DNA from 3 places in the Pseudomonas baetica genome. Region 3 is predicted to be linked to each of the others. Evidence: riboswitches for the same ligand, from Rfam matches in the RefSeq annotation. Region 3 holds a riboswitch; each other region holds the start of a gene.
The links. A riboswitch is a leader RNA that binds a small molecule or an ion and turns the genes downstream of it on or off. The one in region 3 is predicted to bind cobalamin.

Region 1 (5,087 bases), 6.0 Mb from region 3:
TTGTAGCCACTGTGCGGCTTGCGGTTCCACGAGCCATGCTGGCCAATGAATGCGCCTTCCTTGAATTGCGCCGGCAAACTGTTGCCCTCGGCGAAGGTCAGGCCCAATGAGGCGGTGTGCGGGCCGACGGCGTAGTCCGGCGCGATGGCTTTGGCGACCAGGTCCGGGTTCTGCGGCTCGACCCGCACATCGACGTGCTGACCGTAATAGCTGAATGGCCAACCATAGAAGCCGCCATCCTTGACCGAAGTAATGTAGTCCGGCACCAGATCGCTGCCGATCTCGTCACGCTCGTTCACCGCTGTCCACAGCGCGCCACTGGTAGGCTCCCAGGCAAGGCCGTTAGGGTTGCGGATGCCCGAGGCAAAAATCCGATGATTGCCGGTGGCCCGGTCCACTTCCCAGATCGCCGCGCGACCTTGTTCCTGGTCCATGCCGTTTTCGCCGACGTTGCTGTTCGAGCCGACGGTGACGTACAGCTTGCTGCCGTCCTTGCTGGCGATCACGTTTTTCGTCCAGTGATGGTTCAGTGTGCCGCCCGGCAGATCGGTGACCTTGATCGGCTGCGACTTGATTTCGGTTGCGCCGGGCTCGTAATTGAAGCGCAGCAAGCGATCGGTATCGGCGACATACAGATCATTACCGACCAGGGTCATGCCAAACGGCGAATTGAGATTTTGTAGAAACACCGTGCGGGTCTCCGCCACGCCATCGTGGTCGGCGTCGCGCAGCAAGGTGATGCGATTCGGGCTCGGTACGCCGGCGCCGGCCTTGCCCATGACTTTCTTCATCACCCAGCCACGAATACCTTTGCTGTCGTCGGGTTTGGGCGGGGCATTGGTTTCTGCCACCAGCACATCGCCATTGGGCAGCACGTAAAGCCAGCGCGGATGATCGAGGCCTTCGGCAAACGCTGCCACTTGGGTGCCTGCTGCCGCAGTCGGTTTGCCGCCCTCGGGCCAGCCGATCGCCGGGGCGATGTTCACCGTCGGGATCAGGGTTTTGTTCGGTTCGGGCAGTTTCGGTGACGGGCCGGTGCCGTCGGTGACTTGCAGGCTGGAGGATTCACCGCAGGCGGCGAGCCCTCCGGCGAGCGCGATAACGAGAGCGAGCTGGGTCTTGCGCATTGCTGATCTTCCCTATGAATGCATTCTTAATCATAGAGGAGCGCGCAAGCCCGATGGTTCAACTGCTCAACCGCGGGCCTCTTTGAACAGTACGGCGATGCCCGGATGATAGTTGCCGGCTTCGCTGCGCAACTTGCGGTAGGCGTAGGGGAAATACCAGGCGACGGCGCAGGTATGTTCCTTTTGCAGGTCGTCGACCATGTCTTGGAGTTCTTCGGGGCTGGCGCTGTGTTGGGCTTTTTGCGGGGCGACAAACAGGCAGCCAAGCTTGAGGTCGCTGGCGAAGCTGATGCGTTTGGCGTCGCTGGTGATCTCCAGCAGGGCTTGGGTCAGGTTGAGGTTGTTGACTCGCGGCCAGCGTTGCGTGGCCTGAATGTAAGCGCGGTCTTCGGTACCCGCCAGGAACAGATCGGCGCGGGCATTGCGCTCGCCTTCTTCGTTCTGCTTGCGGGTAGCGGTCTGTTCCAGTGTCACCATTTCGGCCATCCAGGCCGCCGCTGAAAGCAAGCCGAGGTTGGCTTTCTCGTCATGCCAGTAGGGCGTGTCGCTGTCGCCGCGCACGGCGTTGTAACGGTCGATACAGTCAAACCAGCGTTCCAGCACCGGGCGTAGAAATTCCAGGCGCGGGTTGCTGATGATCATGCCTTGCATGTGGCTCACCTTGTTCTTGTGTGATGTGAGATTGTGGCTCTTTGATATCACTCTTGAGAGTGTGGCACAAGATTGGCGTCAGATAATTGATCGACGGCAGTTATTCGCCCGATGGACCCCTCTTTAATTGACGCTCAACCCCCAACCCTCTAACCTTCGCGGCTTGTTTCAGGTGCTCTGTGACGTGCGTCGACAGAGTGAAACAGGGAAGCCGGTGAGGGTTGTCTGCAGAGCAGGCACAACCACGATCCCGGCGCTGCCCCCGCAACGGTAAATGAGTGAAAACTGCGCCTTGAGCCACTGCTTCGAAAGAAGCGGGAAGGCGCGCAGTCAGGCGAACGCCGCTCATGAGCCCGGAGACCGGCCTGATCCATCCAGCGGCATCACGGTGGGCGATGCCAGGCTTTTTGCCGTCTATTCTTGTGCCTGCCCGCCGTTATCCAGCCTCAACGGAGAGCTCCCCCATGACTGATTCCCCCGAGCGTGACGAACGCCATCTGGCGCGTATGCAGCGCAAAAAAGCCGTAATCGACGAACGCATCGCCAACTCGCCTGACGAGTGCGGGCTGGTGCTGGTGCTCACCGGTAACGGCAAAGGCAAAAGCAGCTCGGCGTTCGGCATGCTCGCCCGCGCCATGGGCCACGGCATGCAGTGCGGCGTGGTGCAGTTCATCAAGGGCCGCAACAGTACTGGCGAAGAGCTGTTCTTCCGCCGCTTCCCCGAGCAGGTGCGCTTCCATGTGATGGGCGAAGGCTTCACGTGGGAAACCCAGGACCGTCAACGCGACATCGTCGCCGCCGAAGCCGCGTGGGCCGTGTCCCGCGAACTGCTGCGCGACCCGTCGATCGGTCTGGTGGTGCTGGATGAATTGAACATCGCCCTCAAGCACGGTTACCTCGACCTCGATCAGGTGCTCAGCGACTTGCAGGCGCGTCCGCCGATGCAGCATGTGATCGTCACCGGTCGCGGCGCCAAGCCGGAAATGATCGAGATGGGCGACACCGTCACCGAAATGGGCATGCTCAAACACGCCTTCCAGGCCGGCATCAAAGCGCAGAAAGGCGTCGAACTTTGAATCAACCACGTCACTGCCCGGCGGTACTCATCGCCGCGCCGGCCTCCGGTCAGGGCAAGACCACCGTCACCGCCGCGCTGGCCCGTTTGCATCGCAATCAGGGGCGCAAGGTGCGCGTGTTCAAGTGCGGGCCGGACTTTCTCGATCCGATGATTCTCGAGCGCGCCAGCGGTGCGCCGGTTTATCAACTGGACATGTGGATGGTCGGCGAACAGGAAAGCCGTCGCCTCCTGTGGGAAGCCGCCGCTGAAGCCGATCTGATTCTGATCGAAGGCGTGATGGGCCTGTTTGACGGCGCGCCGTCGAGCGCCGATCTGGCGCGGCATTTCGGCGTGCCGGTACTCGGTGTGATCGACGGCACGGCCATGGCGCAGACCTTTGGCGCATTGGCGCTGGGCTTGGCGAAGTATCAGCCGGATCTGCCGTTCGCTGGCGTGTTGGCCAATCGGGTCGGCACTTTGCGTCACGCACAATTGCTCGAAGGCAGCCTCACCGAAGGTTTGCGCTGGTACGGCGCGTTGTCCCGTGAGACCGGCATCGAACTGCCGAGCCGTCATCTTGGTCTGGTTCAGGCCAGTGAACTGAATGACCTCGATATGCGCCTCGACGCGGCTGCCGCAGCGCTTGCCAGCAGTTGCGAGGTAGCGCTGCCACCGGCCGTGGAGTTTGCCGCGCCTGCAGTCATCACCGCAGAGCCCTTATTAAAAGATGTGCGCATCGCCGTCGCCCGCGATGAAGCCTTTGCCTTCACCTATGGCGCGAGCCTCGACTTGCTGCGAGCGATGGGCGCTGAGTTGAGTTTCTTCTCGCCGATTCGCGACACGCAATTTCCTGAGGCGGACAGCCTGTATCTGCCCGGCGGTTACCCGGAATTGCACCATGTGGCGTTATCGCAAAACACCGCGATGCTCGACGCCATCCGTGCGCATCATGCCGCTGGCAAACCGTTGCTCGCTGAATGCGGCGGCATGCTCTATCTGCTCGATTCGTTGACCGATGTTGAAGGCACGCGCGCTGAGCTGGTCGGTTTGCTGGCAGGTGATGCGGTGATGCAAAAACGTCTGGCGGCGCTGGCGCTGCAAGCGGTCGATCTGCCGGAAGGTTCGCTGCGTGGCCACACTTATCACCACTCCCTGACCTCCACTGAATTGACGCCGATTGCCCGGGGCCTGAGCCCCAATGGTGGGCGTGGGGCCGAGGCGGTTTATCGGGAAGGACGGATGACGGCGTCTTATGTGCACTTTTATTTTCCGTCGAATCCGGTGGCTATCGCTGCACTGTTTGCGCCTGACTCCGAAGCCGCCTTCGCGAGCAGGCTCGTTCCCACAGTTGAAACGGTGGTGACTGAAGAAATGCGATCCCTTGTGGGAGCGAGCCTGCTCGCGAAAGGGCCATGACCGACAACGCATTTACCGAAGCCGAGCGCGCAGCGGTCTACAAAGCCATCGCCGAACGCCGCGACATGCGCCACTTCACCGGCGGCACCGTCGCGCCTGAACTGCTGCGCCGGCTGCTCGAAGCCGCGCATCAGGCGCCAAGCGTCGGTCTGATGCAGCCGTGGCGTTTCATCCGCATCAGTGATCGCGCCTTGCGCGGGCAGATTCAGAACCTCGTTGAAGAAGAACGCATCCGCACCGCCGAAGCCCTCGGCGAGCGCAGCGATGAGTTCATGAAACTCAAGGTCGAAGGCATCAACGACTGCGCTGAAGTATTGGTCGCCGCGTTGATGGATGATCGCGAAAAACACATCTTCGGGCGTCGCACGCTACCGGAAATGGACATGGCTTCGCTGTCCTGTGCGATCCAGAACCTGTGGCTGGCGTCGCGTGCTGAAGGTCTGGGCATGGGGTGGGTCTCGCTGTTCGAGCCGCAGGCACTCGCCGACCTGTTGCAACTGCCGGCCGGGGCCAAGCCGCTGGCGGTTTTGTGCCTGGGGCCGGTCAAGGAATTCTATCCGGCGCCGATGCTGGTACTCGAAGGGTGGGCGCAGGCGCGGCCGCTCAATGAGTTGCTGTATGAAAATTATTGGGGAGTGAGTCAATGAGTGTGGCGTTGTTGAGTGTCGCCGCAGTGGCGCTGGATGCGCTGCTGGGTGAACCGAAACGCTGGCATCCGCTGGTGGCGTTCGGCAATTTTGCCGGGCGCATCGAGCAACGTTTCAACGCTGGCGGGCGCGGCTGGCGCAGTCATGGCGTCACCGCGTGGGTGATCGCGGTGCTGCCGCTGACGTTGC
Region 2 (5,087 bases), 4.9 Mb from region 3:
TACCGTTGGCTCAAGGCGCAGATTTACGACAAACCCGGCGAGAATCTTTCCCGACAAAAATACTAGGACTTTGTCCGGCGCAATGATTGGCGTAAACTCCGCCACAAGCCTGCGAGGAGTTTCCATGACCGCTATTACCATTACCGACGCCGCCCACGATTACCTGGCCGATCTGCTCTCCAAGCAGAACACCCCAGGCATCGGCATCCGCGTCTTCATCACCCAGCCTGGCACCCAGTACGCTGAAACCTGCATTGCCTACTGCAAGCCGGGCGAAGAAAAACCCGAAGACACGGCGTTGGGGCTGAAAAGCTTCACCGCTTATATCGATTCGTTCAGCGAAGCCTTCCTGGATGACGCGGTAGTCGATTACGCCACCGACCGCATGGGCGGCCAGTTGACCATCAAGGCGCCAAACGCCAAAGTGCCGATGGTCAACGCCGATAGCCCGGTCAACGAGCGCATCAATTACTACCTGCAAACTGAAATCAACCCGGGGCTGGCCAGCCACGGCGGTCAGGTCAGCCTGATCGATGTGGTTGAAGACGGCATTGCCGTGTTGCAGTTCGGTGGCGGTTGCCAGGGCTGCGGCCAGGCCGACGTGACCTTGAAGGAAGGCATCGAGCGCACCTTGCTCGAGCGTATTCCTGAGCTCAAGGGCGTTCGCGACGTGACCGACCACACGCAGAAAGAAAACGCCTACTACTAAGGTGTTCGCTGCGGACATGAAAAACGGCGCCCCGTGAGCGCCGTTTTTTTATGGGTGAAATGTGCCGACGCCTTCGCGAGCAAGCCCGCTCCCACATTTGATCGCATTCCAAATGTGGGAGCGGGCTTGCTCGCGAAGAGGCCCTCATGGGCGATACAAATGTGCATGCCCCGCGCGATATAAAGATGACTCGCTAAACACCTCACTCCCCAACACCCGCCCGACCAGAATCAACGCCGTGCGCCGAAACCCTTTGACGTCAACCTTCTCGGCAATGTCCGCCAGCGTCCCCACTACCCAATCCTGATCCGGCCACGTCGCCCGGTGGATCACCGCAATCGGGCAATCGGCGCCGTAATGCGGCAGCAGTTCAGCGATGATCTTCTCCAGATGATTGACCCCCAGATGAATCGCCATGGTCGCGCGATGCTGCGCCAGACTGGCCAACTCTTCACCCGCCGGCATCGCGGTTTTATCGGCGTAGCGAGTCAGAATCACGCTCTGCGACACATCGGGCAGGGTCAGTTCGGCACCCAGTAACGCCGCACACGCCGCTGTCGCCGTCACCCCGGGAATGATTTCGAATGGAATATCCAGCTCGCGCAAATAGCGAATCTGCTCGCCAATGGCGCCGTAAAGACTCGGATCCCCCGAATGCACTCGCGCTATATCCTGGCCCTTGGCATGGGCGGTTTTGATCAGTTCGATGATCTGTTCCAGATGCAGTTCAGCGCTATTAACCACTGTCTCTGCCTGGTGACCGTCCAGCACCGCCGCCGGTACCAGCGAGCCTGCATAGATGATCACCGGGCAACTGCGGATCAGCCGCTGGCCTTTGACGGTGATCAATTCCGGGTCGCCGGGGCCTGCGCCGATGAAGTAAACGGTCATCGTTGAATCCTTTGGAAAAGAGGTGCAGCCATGCTTCAGATGAAGATCGCTCATGATCGATGGCGGGGATTATCGGGATTTTACGCAGCGCCGGCCAATGCCAGCGTTGCCTGAGCGTATTTTTGCCGGGAAATCAGCAGTTTTGCCGGTGCCTGAATCAACTGTTCAGCGAGCGCCAGTGCGGCACTTTCGGCGACGCCGTAGCAACCGGTGCGTTCGTAGGCGATCTGCGAATGGTGACTGAGCTGCTGTTGATAGCTGGCCAATTGTTCGCTGCTGAAATACAGCAACGGCAGGGCCAATTGTGCGGCGAGTTCTTGCAAACCTGGCTCATCGCGTTTCAAGTCGATGCTGGCCAAGGCCTTGACCGCTTCGAGCTCAATGCGATGGGCCTGCAAGGCTTGATCGAGTAACGCGCGTAATGTGCTGGCGGGGCAGCCGCGCTGGCAGCCCAGGCCGACCACGAAGGTCGGCGCTGCGCTGTCATCGGTCATAGGTGGTATTGACCTTCGCTTTTGCGGCGGAACAACCAGGCACTGATCAGGCCCAGGGCCAGCCAGAACGCCACGTTGGTCAACTGCGAAGCGATTTTGAACTGTGCCTCAAGCGCTTCTGGCGCCAGCATCGAATGCACTTCCGGCTGAGGTGCACCGATGACGTGCGGCACAGCGAGGATCGCCACACCGAGGATCTTCATCAGCCAATGGCGGCTGAACGCGATCAACGCCAGGCCGACGGCGGTGGACGCGGCTGTGCTGATCCACCAGAGCTGCCGTGAAGCCAGATCCGCCGCAGCAGTGCCCGGCAATTCCGGCGGCAAGCCCAAGGTCGGTGCCAGCACGAAAGTGGCGTAGCCGGCCAGGCCCCAGAGCAGACCTTGCGAAGTTTTGGTCGGCGCGCGCAGGGTGTAGAGACCGGCGAGCATCAGGGCAAAACCGACGGCCACCACCAGATTGCCGCCCGTGGTCGAGACCACACGCTGCCAGCCATCTTCCGGTTCCCAGGCTTCGGCGTCGTGGGTGTGGGCAGCCGTGCCAGCTGCATGTTCGTGTACTTCAGCCGCAGGTTCGGACTTTTCATAGGTTTCGGCCTGCAGAATCAGCGGCGAAACCCAGAAGCTTTGCAGCAGGGTGAGGAGCAGGGCGGCCAGCAGACCGCTGAAACCTGCTGTTTGCGCAATACGCTTGATCATGTCGGCAGGTCTCAGTGGCACGGGAACGCGGCGCTGTGGCGGGTATCGTGAGCGGCGTTGTGCACCGCTTCGATGTGCGAGAAACCGGCGAAATAGACGAGGCTGGCGCCCAGGATCGACGCGAAAATGGCGGCGGTCAGGCGTTGGCTCAGGGTGGTGGTGCTGGAGATCTTGTCGGTGTTGCTGGCGGTGCTGCTGATGATCGACATGGCGCTTCCCTCTGGAGTGTCAGCGGGGTCATAGAGCGCATGAAAACCCCTGCGGGTCGGGCTCGCAGAGGTTCGAACAGCGCCCGCCCACCGCGGGTTTGTTATGTTCAGCGACGCATGACTGCGGGCTGTGTGTTGCGGGCCGGTCTCCGGGCTCACGAGGGGTTGGCGTCAGGCCGACCTGCAAGCGTCACCTTCCCATGCCGTTGGGGCACAGTGGTTTTGACGCTTCGCTCGCTTACCGTTGCGGGGGCAGCACCGGACTGACATGGGCTTGAGTAAAGCACATGATTCACCGGTTTCCCGTTTCACCCTGTGAAGGGCACCCGTAACAAGTTGCGTAGGAGAGCATGAGGGGGGGATTTGAGTCAATTGGAGGGGGCATATCCGTTGCTGCGGTAACGGCGGCTTAGGGTTTCGCCCTTACGGCCATCCCTTTCAAGGTCTTAGGTAAAATCCCCTGATACTTCAGCCAGGAGGACCCGAACGATGTGGGCCGATGTTCTAGCGCGTTTCGAGAAAAAAGCACCTGCCAGTGTCATGGCCAAATTGGCGCTGGAGCAGGCCATTGCGCCTGAGTGGATTGATCAGGTCTTCGAAGAGCATCGGCAACGGCAGTATTCTCGTGAGCTACTGTTCTCGACCATCATCAAGCTGATGTCCCTTGTTTCATTGGGCTTGAAGCCATCCCTGCACGCCGCCGCGCGGCAACTGGAAGATCTTCCTGTCAGTTTGGCTGCCCTCTACGACAAGATCAGTCGTACTGAACCTGCGCTGTTACGCGCTCTGGTCACAGGTTGTGCGCAACGTCTGACTCCGACCATCAAGGAGCTGGGCTGCACCAAAACGTTGCCGGAGTGGTGGACGGCAATCATTTGGCTTCCACTGAGAAACGTCTGGGCGCTCTACGCCATGAGCGAGGCGCCGCTCGTCCTGGCTTTTCGGTGGTTGTTTACGACCCCGATCTCGATCAGGTCATCGACCTTCAGGCGTGTGAGGATGCCTACGCAAGCGAGCGTGTTTGCGTGCTGCCTCTACTGGCCAATGCCGAGCCAGGCCAAGTGTGGCTGGCTGATCGACTCTATTGCACGCTCCCGGTCATGGAGGCTTGTGAGCAGGTCCAGACGTCCTTTGTCATTCGTCAGCAAGCCAAGCATCCACGCCTGATTCAAGAGGGTGAGTGGCAAGAACCCGTGCCTGTGGAAACAGGCACTGTGCGTGAGCAGATCATCCAGGTCAGAGGCGGTTACCAATGTCGGCGTGTCGAACTGACGCTTCATTCGCCAACAGACTCGGGTGACAGCAGCTTGATGTTCTGGAGCAATCTACCCCAGAGCGTCAGCGCGCAGCAGATCGCGCAACTCTATCGCCGTCGCTGGAGTATTGAAGGTATGTTTGTAGTGGTCTAATGAAACCGGACACCCATTTAGGCGAGAATGCTCGCCAGATAGAGGTGTCTGATGACCAAACAACGTCGTTCTTTTTCCGCTGAATTCAAACGCGAGGCCGCAGGCCTCGTGCTCGATCAAGGCTATAGCCATATCGAAGCCAGCCGCTCGCTTGGTGTGGTTGAGTCCGCGTTGCGCCGCTGGGTTAATCAGCTTCAGCAGGAGCGCACTGGCGTTACTCCGCAGAGTAAAGCGCTGACGCCAGAGCAACAGAAAATCCAGGAATTGGAAGCTCGAATCGCTCGACTTGAGCGGGAGAAATCCATTTTAAAAAAGGCTACCGCGCTCTTGATGTCGGAAGAGCACGAGCGCACGCGCTGATTGATCAACTGAGCCCCCAAGAGCCGGTTGATTGGCTTTGCGCAGTCTTTGACGTCACTCGTTCGTGTTACTACGCCCATCGTCTCAGGCGCCGAACTCCAGACGTTGAGCGGCTTCGGTTGCGCAGCCGGGTTAACGAACTGTTTACGCAAAGTCGAAGCGCCGCCGGTAGCCGCAGCATCGTGTCGATGATGCAGGAAGACGGCGAGCAAATTGGGCGGTTCAAGGTGCGAGGCCTGATGCGGGAACTGGAGTTGGTCAGTAAACAACCTGGATCACATGCCTACAAACAAGCGACGGTTGAGCGGCCTGACATT
Region 3 (5,087 bases):
GCAACAAGGCGATTTACTTGGCGCTGGGTGTTTTACCCGATGGAACGCGCGATATTCTTGGTATCTGGATCGAAAACACCGAGGGTGCGAAGTTCTGGATGAAGGTCTTCAACGACCTCAAGACCCGCGGCGTAGAGGACGTGCTGATCGCCGTGACTGACGGTCTCAAAGGCATGCCAGAGGCGCTAAGCGCAGTATTTCCGGCAACAACGCTGCAAACATGCATCGTCCACTTGATCCGCAACAGCCTCGATTACGCGGCGTGGGACAAGCGCCGTGAGCTGGCCAAGGCGCTAAAACCGATCTATCAAGCCATCAACGCAGAAGCGGCTGAGGAAGCACTGGATGCCTTTGAAAATGGCCCTTGGGGTAAGCAATACCCAACGGTGGTGGCGGCCTGGAGACGAGCCTGGGATCGAGTGATTCCATTTTTTGTCTTCCCGCCTGCCATTCGAAAAGTGATCTATACGACCAACGCTATCGAAAGCATCAACGCTCAGCTACGCAAGATCATCAAGACCCGGGGCCACTTCCCGACGGATGACGCAGCGACCAAGCTGATCTGGCTTGGGCTGCGTAACATCACGGCAAACTGGGGCTCGGCGGCTCATGACTGGAAGAGTGCGATGAACCAATTTGCGATTCTGTACGGAGATCGATTTATCAGGCCGACCTGGTAAAACCCGGCCTGCCTGACGGCAGGCCATTACCGGCCCGCACACAAAAAATCTGACACTCTCATCAACTGAGCCCCCAAGAGCCGGTTGATTGGCTTTGCGCAGTCTTTGACGTCACTCGTTCGTGTTACTACGCCCATCGTCTCAGGCGCCGAACTCCAGACGTTGAGCGGCTTCGGTTGCGCAGCCGGGTTAACGAACTGTTTACGCAAAGTCGAAGCGCCGCCGGTAGCCGCAGCATCGTGTCGATGATGCAGGAAGACGGCGAGCAAATTGGGCGGTTCAAGGTGCGAGGCCTGATGCGGGAACTGGAGTTGGTCAGTAAACAACCTGGATCACATGCCTACAAACAAGCGACGGTTGAGCGGCCTGACATTCCGAACATATTGAATCGAGAGTTTGATGTGCCGGCGCCGAATCAGGTCTGGTGTGGCGACATCACCTACATCTGGGCTCAAGGGAAATGGCATTACCTGGCTGTCGTTATGGATCTTTACGCGCGCCGAGTGGTGGGCTGGGCGCTGTCGAACAAGCCGGATGCGGATCTGGTCATCAAGGCGTTGGACATGGCTTACGAACAGCGTGGCAGGCCTCAAGGGCTTCTGTTTCACTCGGATCAGGGCTCGCAATATGGCAGTCGCCAGTTTCGCCAACGGCTCTGGCGTTACCGCATGCGCCAAAGCATGAGCCGTCGTGGAAACTGCTGGGATAACGCGCCGATGGAGCGTGTGTTTCGCAGCTTGAAAACTGAATGGATACCGACCGTGGGCTACATGACAGCTCAAGAAGCGCACCGCGACATCAGTCATTACCTGATGCATCGGTACAACTGGATTAGACCGCACCAATTCAACAACGGACTGGCCCCAGCTCAGGCCGAGAAAAAACTTAACGTCGTGTCCGGGATTAGTTGACCACTACAGTTCCAGCGACTGGAAGCGATCCTGGAAAGTGAAATCGAAACTCTTGGCAGCCCAAAGGCTACCTTACTCGGGTTCGCCACGGCGGTGTTGGCCTACAACGTCCTGGCCGTCCTCAAACGAAGCGTCGAGCAAGCTCACCGGGATACCCAGCCTGACGGCTGGGAAGCCTCGACCTATCACTTGGCGGTTCAGGTCAGGAGTGGTTATGAGGGAATGCAGATTGCGCTGCCTTCGGAATATCTTCCCGTCATTCCTCTGGAAAAACTGGCCCAGCGCTTACTAGAGCTGGCCAGCAACATCCAACCCAAACAAGTTGCGAAAAGCCCCCGTGGCCCCAAGGTGCCTAAGCCCAAGACATGGGTCCAAGGCACGGCGGTGCATGCGCATGTTTCAACGGACAGAGTAATCAAGGCTGCCAAAACTAAAAGACCTTGAAAGGGATGGCTGTAAGAGCGAAACCGCCAGCGGCCCCAGCCGCAGCAACGGATATGCCCCCAATCCAAACATTGACCCATAAGCAAGCCATGCGTAGCCTTGCGCTTTCGAGGTTCTTCGGCCCATGCCGAAGCTAAGAAGGGAACGCGGTCAATGCCGCGGCTGCCCCCGCAACTGTGAACGGTGAAGTTCGTTGCCAAGCCACTGCCAGCTCAATCCACAGAGCCCGCGGGAAGGCGCAACGAACGCCAGGCCCAGCGCCTGAACACCGTCAGCCAGGAGACCTGCCTCGTCACAGATTCTCACTACAACCGGGCGGGGTGATCCGGTGGCGAACTCTCCAGGCACGCACGCGCGGTGCCGGTTCTCGTCCCGTATGCCCGCCACTTTGCCAAAGGGCATACCGATGAAAACACTGGCCAAACTCCCCGTCACCATCGTCACCGGCTTCCTCGGCTCGGGCAAAACCACGCTGCTACGGCACATGCTCGATAACGCTCAGGGCCGCCGCATCGCAGTGATCGTCAACGAGTTCGGCGAGTTGGGCATTGACGGTGAAATCCTCAAACAGTGCACCATCGGCTGCACCGAAGAAGAAGCCTCCGGTCGCGTTTATGAACTGGCCAACGGCTGCCTGTGCTGCACCGTTCAAGAAGAATTCTTCCCGGTGATGCGCGAGCTGGTGGCACGTCGTGGTGACCTCGACCACATCCTCATCGAAACCTCCGGTCTGGCCCTGCCGAAACCATTGGTGCAAGCCTTTCAGTGGCCGGAAATCCGCAGTGCCTGCACTGTTGATGCGGTGATCACCGTGGTCGACAGCCCGGCCGTGGCCGCCGGCACTTTCGCCGCGTTCCCGGATCAGGTCGACGCCCAGCGCAAACTCGACCCGAACCTGGACCACGAATCGCCACTGCACGAACTGTTCGCTGACCAACTGGCCAGCGCCGATCTGGTCATCCTCAACAAGGCCGACCAGACCAGCCCGGAAGACCTCGCGCGCGTGCGCCTTGAAGTCGCCGAAGAGCTGCCGCCCGCAGTAAAAATCATCGAAGCCAGCAACGGCCGCCTGCCGCTGGACGTGCTGATCGGCCTCGGCGCCGGTTCCGAAGAACACATCGATAGCCGCCACAGCCATCACGATCACCACCACGACGGTGATGACGATCACGACGACCACGATCACGACGCCTTTGATTCGATCTCCATCGAACTGCCGCAAGCTGACGAAAGCCTGCTGCTCGATGCGCTGACGCAACTGGTGGTCCAGCACGGCATCCTGCGTGTGAAGGGCTTCGCGGCGATCCCGAACAAGCCGATGCGCTTGCTGATTCAAGGTGTGGGTACGCGTTTCGACAAGCACTTCGACCGTCAGTGGGGTGCCGATGAGGCACGCGTCACGCGTCTGGTGTTGATCGGTCAGGAGCTCGACGCGGCGCAACTCGAGGCGCAACTGCGCGCCGCGCTCAGCGTTTAAGCCATGCACCTGCTCAGGACCCAGCCCGGCGGTTTCGTCTCGGATGACAACATTGCCGACCTTGGCCAAACCCCCGCCGAGCTGGTGATCCTGTGCAGCGGTGATTCCAGTCTGGCGCTGCTCGCCGAAGCCGCGCAGCAGTTGCCCGAGGATTATCCGAGCCTGCGTCTGGCCAATCCGATGCAGGTGCAGAATCACGCCTCGGTCGATTTGTACGTCGACGAAGTGTTGCGCCACGCCAAGGTGATCCTGATCTCGCTCCATGGTGGCATTGCTTATTGGCGTTATGGCGTCGAGCGTCTGATCGAGCTGACTGAGCGCGGTGTGCAGGTGATTCTGGTGCCGGGTGACGATCGCCCTGATCCGGAACTCAGCGATCTGAGCACCGTCGCAGCCGAGGATCGCGATCGACTCTGGCAGTTCTTGCGCCAAGGCGGCATGGGCAACGCGCTGGACTTCTTTCGTTGTCTGGCCAACCGTTGGCTGGCCCGCGATTACGTTTGGGGTGAGCCGCAAACGCTGCCGCGCACGGCGATTTACCATCCGCACAAAACTTCTGCCGCACTGAGTGACTGGCAAGCCGAATGGCTGCCCGAGCAACCGGTGGCGGCGGTGCTGTTTTACCGTTCGCACTTGCAAGCGGCGAACACCGCGTTCATCGATATTTTTTGCCAGCGCCTGCAGGCTGCTGGATTGAATCCGTTGCCGATCGCGGTGGCCAGTCTGAAAGAGCCCGGCTGTCTGTCGGTGGTCGAGGACTGGCTGGATGAAGTCGAAGCGGGGGTGATTCTCAACACCACCGGTTTCGCCCAGTCCAGCCCTGAAGCGCCGCATCTGCGGCCGTTTCGTCGCAATATCCCGGTGATCCAGGCGATCTGTGCCCAGGACAACGAGCCCGGCTGGCGCGACAGCGAGCAGGGCCTTGGGCCAAGGGATCTGGCGATGCACATTGCCCTGCCGGAACTCGACGGGCGCATCATCAGCCGGCCGATCAGCTTCAAGGATCTGGCCTGGCGTAGCGAGCGCAGTCAGTCCGATGTGGTCTGCTACCGCGCGCAACCGGAGCGCATGGATTTTGTCGCCGAACTGGCGCGGCGCTGGATCGATCTGGCGCGGGTGCCGAACGCCGAGAAACGCATCGCGTTGATCCTTGCCAATTACCCGACCCGCGACGGACGCATCGGCAACGGCGTCGGCCTCGATACGCCGGCGGCGGCGCTGAATATCCTGCGTGCGTTGCAGGCCGAGGGCTATCCGGTCACGGCAGAGTTGCCCAAAACCGGCACCGAGCTGATCCAGCAATTGCTCGGCGGCGTCAGCAACGATCTCGACACGATTGATCTGCGCCCGTGCCAGCAAAGTCTGGCGATGGACGATTATCTGGCGATGTTCAATGCACTGCCTGACGCCAACCGTGCGGCGGTGGTCGAGCGTTGGGGCCCGCCGCAAAACGATCCGATGTGCCGCGACGGGCGCATGATGATCGCCGGTCTGCGTTTGGGCCTGACCTTTGTCGGTATTCAACCGGCGCGGGGTTATCAGGTCGATCCGAGCGCGGTCTATCACGATCCGGAT

Region 1: another riboswitch for cobalamin. It lies ahead of cobO (cob(I)yrinic acid a,c-diamide adenosyltransferase); the one in region 3 lies ahead of cobW (cobalamin biosynthesis protein CobW).
Region 2: another riboswitch for cobalamin. It lies ahead of ATI02_RS08305 (CbtB domain-containing protein); the one in region 3 lies ahead of cobW (cobalamin biosynthesis protein CobW).

The regions. Positions count from the first base shown of each region.
Region 1 covers NZ_PHHE01000001.1:664,417-669,503, forward strand. The annotation lists gene ATI02_RS03010 (PQQ-dependent sugar dehydrogenase) at 1-1,127, opposite strand, end outside; gene ATI02_RS03015 (hypothetical protein) at 1,194-1,778, opposite strand; cobalamin riboswitch at 1,932-2,161, shown strand; gene cobO (cob(I)yrinic acid a,c-diamide adenosyltransferase) at 2,243-2,854, shown strand; gene ATI02_RS03025 (cobyrinic acid a,c-diamide synthase CobB) at 2,851-4,251, shown strand; gene bluB (5,6-dimethylbenzimidazole synthase) at 4,248-4,898, shown strand; gene cbiB (adenosylcobinamide-phosphate synthase CbiB) at 4,895-5,087, shown strand, end outside.
Region 2 covers NZ_PHHE01000001.1:1,803,848-1,808,934, forward strand. The annotation lists gene ATI02_RS08280 (acyltransferase family protein) at 1-66, shown strand, start outside; gene nfuA (Fe-S biogenesis protein NfuA) at 125-709, shown strand; gene cobM (precorrin-4 C(11)-methyltransferase) at 854-1,600, opposite strand; gene ATI02_RS08295 (cobalamin biosynthesis protein) at 1,681-2,094, opposite strand; gene ATI02_RS08300 (CbtA family protein) at 2,091-2,792, opposite strand; gene ATI02_RS08305 (CbtB domain-containing protein) at 2,804-3,001, opposite strand; cobalamin riboswitch at 3,125-3,346, opposite strand; partial or broken gene ATI02_RS08310 (IS4 family transposase) at 3,542-4,398, shown strand; one part of gene ATI02_RS08315 (IS3 family transposase) at 4,462-4,717, shown strand; one part of gene ATI02_RS08315 (IS3 family transposase) at 4,717-5,087, shown strand, end outside.
Region 3 covers NZ_PHHE01000001.1:6,676,788-6,681,874, forward strand. The annotation lists gene ATI02_RS31000 (IS256 family transposase) at 1-680, shown strand, start outside; partial or broken gene ATI02_RS31005 (IS3 family transposase) at 743-1,591, shown strand; partial or broken gene ATI02_RS31010 (IS4 family transposase) at 1,601-2,035, shown strand; cobalamin riboswitch at 2,129-2,341, shown strand; gene cobW (cobalamin biosynthesis protein CobW) at 2,442-3,512, shown strand; gene cobN (cobaltochelatase subunit CobN) at 3,516-5,087, shown strand, end outside.